One region of the Shewanella carassii genome, then DNA from elsewhere that is predicted to be linked to it. Evidence: riboswitches for the same ligand, from Rfam matches in the RefSeq annotation. Region 1 holds a riboswitch; the other holds the start of a gene.
What was found. A riboswitch is a leader RNA that binds a small molecule or an ion and turns the genes downstream of it on or off. The one in region 1 is predicted to bind thiamine pyrophosphate.

Region 1 (3,118 bases):
TCATGCCGAGACTATAGGTCCATCTCGGCGAGTGGGCCAGTTCCCGGCCGCTGAGATCCACAGGGTTGCCATATTTATCCTGATACAGGTAATCACCGTATTCTGTCTGCAGATACCCAAGGCTGGTGTAGAACTGCAGTGAATCTGTGGGATACCAGTTGGCTTCCAGCTCGGCACCATAGTTATTGGAGCTGCCGGCGTTTTCGGTGAACAGAATAAAGCGCTGGGGATCGACAGGATCCTGCAGCGAGGCCGCTACCTGCTGATCTTCTCTGTCCATAAAGAACAGTGCCAGACGGGTATCCAGCAAGCCATCGGCCCAGCTGGATTTCAGCCCCAGTTCATAGTTGTAGAGGATTTCGGTATCGAACTCTTTCTTGTCGGCCAGCTCCTGGGGCAACGTCATATTGAAACCACCGGCCTTGTAGCCCCTGGCTATCCGAACATAGGCTTCATGGTGTTCAGCCAGTGCCTTGGATAGGGCGATATGGCCGCCCCACATGTTTTCCGATGGGCTAAAGGCATCACCATTGCTGTCGCTGTAGTCACTCTCACGTCGCTCGATACGAGCACCGATAGACAGGCTGTAGCCCGCCCCCAGATCTGAGTCCAACTGGGCAAACACTGCATAGTTACTGGCGCTGTAGCGGGAAGTCAGCACTTCATCCGGCCAGCTGTTGTATTCAGAGTAGAGATCATTGTCCTCATCGAGATCCATAAAATAGAGCCCGGCCAGCCAGTCTGTACTGCCGCCGAAAATCCGCCCGGCCTCGTTGGAGCTGAATCTGAACTCCTGTGACAGAGTGCGCCGCTCGCCGCGTTTATCCCAGGTGTAATCGTACTCACAGGGTGCGCCGCCGCACTCTTTCCCGGCCCAGTAATCCGGGTTGGCCCAGTCACCGTCGTAACCGTGGTGATGATCTGTGGCGGCATAGCTTGACAGGGACACCAGCTCAAAAGCCTCAAAGCCGGTATAGCTCAGCTTGAGACTGGAGCCCGTGGTGCGCTGCTTGTCGACGCCCGGCGCATCGGTAATGGTATCGAAGCCGTTATTGTCCAGGGTCCAGGCATCATAACCATTGTCAAAATCGGCGTGCAGTAGAGTGAAGTCCGCCTGCAACTTGTCGGTGGCGTACCAGCGCAGCTTGATACGGCCGCTGAATTCATCGCGCTCATTGGTATCGTCACGGCCCAGATACAGGTTGTCGCGATAACCGTTCTGCTTGTGTTGCTGCAGCGCCACACGATAGAGCAGCTTGCCGGAATCTGTCACTGGGCCGGAGCTGAAGCCGCTGAAGGTTTGCAGATTATCATTACCGAGCGAGACTTCGGCGCCGTGCTCGAATACGTCTGTGGGATCATTGCTCTTGAGATAGATAAGACCGGCCAGGGCATTGGCGCCATAGCGGGTGCCCTGAGGGCCACGCAGCACTTCAAACTGCTGCAAATCGTACAGGCTGGAAACGCTGCCCAGCCCGGAGAGATCGATATCATCGATAATAAAGCCCACAGAGGAGTTGGGCGCTCCCTGGTATTGCTCCTGCTCACCGACCCCGCGGATCTGGAAGTATCTTGGCCGGGAGCTGGCACCTGACCAGTTGAAATTGGCCACATTACCCAGCATATCTTCGAAATGCTCGGCGCCTTGATCTTCAATGCGCTGCTCATCGATAACAGTCACGCTGGAGGGCATCTTCTCCAGCGTCAGGCCACGAAAGTCGCCGCTGACGACTATCACTTCCATGGCTTGTTGCTCATCTTGCTTTTCAACGCCGGGATTATCGGCAGCATGAACGGGTGCCCACAGCAGCATCTGAATGGTACTGGCGAGCAGAGTAGGTACGGTAAACTTGGACATAGGACCTCAAATATTCACAGTTTGAGATCCGGCAATAAGAAAGCGAGTTGAAAGTGCACGAATTGTGGCCCATTCCTACGCCGGTACTAGCCGGATCAGGTTCTAAGGGTTCGTCATACGACATCTCAGTCAACCGCAATGCGGTAAACACCCCTTGGCGAGCGCCAGTATACACCAGTTAAAAATAAAAGTGATCCGTATGTAACATTCTTTAAAGGTTATGGGCCATACAGCAATTTCTCATCAAGCAGTGACATTTTTTTATTGGTTAATATTATAATCAGCATCGATTCTAATGTTCTTCGGGAGAAAATAATGAAAATCAGTGCACGTAATTGTCTTGGCGGTACCATCAAAGCCATCGAAGAAGGCTCTGTAAACAACGAAGTCACCATTGAGCTGGCTCCAGGTGTCGAGCTGACTTCCGTGGTCACCAAGGCCTCCTGTGAACGTTTGGGGCTTAAAGTCGGCGACAGTGCTTATGCACTGATCAAAGCCAGCAGCGTAATGTTGGGTGTAGACGAGTAATCATTGAGCAGCGCCGCAAGGCGCTGTTTTTTTGTTATGCATACGGATATCAGTTGGGCCAAAGTGCTGGGCCCGGAAAAACAACAAGCCTATTTTCAAGAGACGCTGGCTTATATCGACGCCGAGCGTGCTCGGGGAAAAGTCATCTACCCTCCCAAGAGTGACACCTTCAACGCTCTGCGTTATACGCCATTATCAGAAGTCAAAGTAGTGCTGCTGGGGCAAGATCCCTACCATGGACCAGGCCAGGCCCAAGGACTGTGCTTCTCTGTGCCCAAAGGGGTGATGCCACCGCCATCATTACAGAACATGTTTCAGGAGCTGGTCAATACAGTCCCGGGGTTTCGCTATCCAAGCCATGGCAATCTTTGCCGCTGGGCCAGTCAAGGCGTATTGCTACTCAATACTGTGCTCAGTGTCGAGCGTGGTCAGGCACATTCCCACGCTCATCTCGGCTGGGAGCAATTCACCGACATAGTGATAGAGGCCGTTGATCAATATACAGAAGGCGTGGTGTTTCTGCTTTGGGGTAAGCATGCCGGGCTCAAGGCTCAGCGGGTTGATGGCAACAAACACCTTATCTTAAAGGCCCCTCACCCCTCGCCGCTCTCGGCTCATAGAGGGTTCTTCGGCTGCAATCATTTCAATCGAGCTAACGATTATCTCATAGCCAAAGGCAAGCCTCCCATAGACTGGCGCTTGCCGGATTAACTTATTGTACCCACAAGTTCC
Region 2 (3,118 bases), 360 kb from region 1:
TGAGGCAGGGATTCATCGTGGAACGCCCGGGCGGTATCGGGATCCAACCCCAGGTTGTATTGATCTTCCCAGCGAAACTCGAATCTGGCCTTTGACAACGCATTGTCGCGCAGCTGGGCACCTGGATGTCCTTTGGCGACATCGGCGGCATGCGCCGCAATTTTGTATGCAATAAGCCCTTGTTTAACGTCTTCCTTGTTAGGCAACCCCAGATGCTCCTTGGGGGTCACATAACAGAGCATGGCACAGCCGTACCAGGCAATCATCGCCGCGCCTATGCCAGAGGTGAAATGATCATAGCCGGGCGCAATATCCGTGGTCTGGGGCCCCAAGGTGTAGAAAGGCGCCTCATCACAGTACTCAAGCTGTTTATCCATATTTTCCTTGATCAGCTGCATCGGAATATGGCCCGGCCCTTCGATAATGGTCTGCACATCGTATTCCCATGCGATTTTCACCAGCTCACCCAAGGTTTCCAGCTCGGCAAACTGAGCCTCGTCGTTGGCATCGGCAATCGAGCCGGGGCGCATGCCGTCACCGAGCGACAGAGAAACATCATAGGCGGCGCAAAGCTCACAGATATCGCGGAAATGGCTGTAGAGGAAGTTTTCCTTATGATGGCTCAGGCACCACTTGGCCATAATGGAGCCGCCACGGGATACCATGCCGGTCACCCGATTGGCCGTCATGGGCACATAGCGTAGCAAGACCCCGGCATGAATGGTGAAGTAATCCACCCCTTGTTCGGCCTGCTCTATCAGGGTGTCGCGAAACACTTCCCAACTGAGGTCTTCGGCAATGCCGTTGACCTTTTCCAGCGCCTGATAGATGGGCACGGTACCTATGGGCACCGGCGAGTTGCGCACTATCCATTCGCGGGTTTCGTGGATATAACGGCCGGTGGACAGATCCATTACCGTATCGGCGCCCCAACGGGTGGCCCACACCAGTTTTTCCACCTCTTCCTCGATGGAAGAGGTCACCGCCGAATTACCGATATTGGCGTTAACCTTCACCAAAAAGTTGCGGCCGATGATCATAGGCTCAGCTTCCGGGTGATTAATGTTGGCGGGAATGATAGCGCGGCCACGGGCCACTTCGCTGCGAACGAACTCAGGGGTTATCGGCGTGGCAACTATAGCGCCAAAGGCTTCTCCTTTGGCCTTGCGGGCCAGCTGCGGATCTTTGGCAAGCGCTTCGTTGGCCCGGGCCATATTTTCACGAATGGCGATATATTCCATTTCAGGAGTGATAATGCCGGCGCGGGCGTAATGCAATTGGGTCACCCGCTTACCCGGCTTGGCCCGGCGCGGTTTGGGCAAAGCGTCGAATCTCAAATGATCCAGCCCTTCATCCGCCAGCCGCTGCTGGGTAAAACTGGAGCTGACCGAAGTCAGCTCTTGCGTATCATCACGCTCTAAGATCCAGCCCTGGCGCAGTTTATCCAGGCCCTGGCGCACATTGATAGCCGCGTTGGGATCTGAGTAAGGGCCGGCACAATCATAAACACGTACAGCGGGATTGGGTTCAAATTGCGCGCTGCCATCTTGGGTTGGTATTCGGGTGTCTGTCTGCCTGATTTGGCGCATGGCAACCTGAATATCGGCCCGGGAACCCTGAACAAACAGCTTCTGTGAATTGGGATGCAACAAGGGTTTAAGGTTATCGATAAAGGCCTGGGCGGCCTCACGGGTTTGACGACGATTGGATTGACGATTTGACATAAGCAAGCTCACTCTTTTGGAAAATGAAATTGCTTGTCAGGAGAGTTGAATAATAAGCGGCGCGAGCTGACTGGTTAAACTCCTTGATTTGGAGTCCTCATCCGGCGGTGTTGGCAGACTGACCTCGTGGTTTCAGGTCAGTTCAATGTCCGCTTGAGAAGCCAGATATCGCCTCGGCTCTTTAAAGCCTTTGGCATAGATTTTTGCTCGCAGTGGCTGCGGTAATGCTGCAGCTGAATGCTTGTTTCCTTCGCAGGTGCTAGCCTGATCAGGTTCAACGGATCCCGAATAAACGGTCTCAGCCCAGAGGGCACTCCGACAAGATTGCTGCCGAGTATAAGCACAAGCCGAAGCGGGAAACAAGCCCAATGGCAAAACTTGCCGCAGGATTAAATCCATTAAAATCACAAGTTAATTGTTTGAAGTTAATAAAAATATTTACAGAAATTTGGGAATCAACCTATTTCCAATCAAATAAATTGATTGCAAAACTCACTTACCAAGCCGCTTTAGACGGCTGGCTACCGCCTCCTTGAGTGCTTTTTCCATCTCTGTCTGACCGCACTTAAATGGAAACCCCAAGTTTTCGGCATAGGGATTGAGCGGAGTCGGCACCTTGACGACCCGATAGCAGGTATCACCATCCTTGACGATACGGTTGGGGTCGAGCGGCAGATCCAGACTGGCCACTTTACTGAAATCATCGGCGTCATTGACCCAAAGCACCTCCATCTCCCCATCCATTTCACTGAGGCTCTTGCGTCCCGAGGCCTTATCCGCATATTGTTGTGATAACTGCTGCAGCGCCTGCTGTTGCGAGTGTTGCAATACTTTTCGGGCAGACTTTAATGCGCTTGAACTGAAGTCAAGCTGAGCTTGCTCTGCCGGCTGCGATTTAAAGTCATTTGCTCGCTCTGGCGCAGGTACGGCTGCATTTTTCGTTTCTTCAATGACGCTACCAATAGACTTAACGCTTTGAGCCCGAGTCTTGGGGATGCTTTGCTCTTTCTGGTCTTGAACAGCCACTTGTTCAGTCTCTTCGGCAGCTTGTTTTTGTTGCTCGGTTTTTTGTGGCTCAGAACGCTTGCTCGAGTCAGCTTTGTTAACCTCTATCGTTTCCTTGGACTGGATTATTGCTTCTTCGGCCAAGGCTTCCGGCACTGGCGTTAACGGTTTGGGGCTGGGCTGACTGAAATACAGATAGGATTGCAACGCCTTGGGTTTGACAGGCTCTGTCACCACTCTTCGCCATTCGGCCTGCTGCCAAAACCAGGATACCCCCAGCAATAGTACTAAGTGCGCGGCTCCCGCCGCAGTCCAACTACTGAAGGCGTTGCCCTTTGCCTCAGCATCCCCCTGCTCTGTTTTTTTAGTCATGCCAACTTGCGCCAGGC

Region 2: linked by a shared signal. The riboswitch ahead of thiC (phosphomethylpyrimidine synthase ThiC) and the one ahead of K5621_RS08110 (TonB-dependent receptor) in region 1 are both predicted to bind thiamine pyrophosphate.

The regions. Positions count from the first base shown of each region.
Region 1 is NZ_AP024618.1:1,764,464-1,767,581, reverse strand. It holds gene K5621_RS08110 (TonB-dependent receptor) at 1-1,858, opposite strand, end outside; TPP riboswitch at 1,914-2,023, opposite strand; gene K5621_RS08105 (TOBE domain-containing protein) at 2,174-2,386, shown strand; gene ung (uracil-DNA glycosylase) at 2,423-3,097, shown strand.
Region 2 is NZ_AP024618.1:2,122,304-2,125,421, reverse strand. It holds gene thiC (phosphomethylpyrimidine synthase ThiC) at 1-1,724, opposite strand, end outside; TPP riboswitch at 1,953-2,052, opposite strand; gene K5621_RS09670 (hypothetical protein) at 2,217-3,101, opposite strand.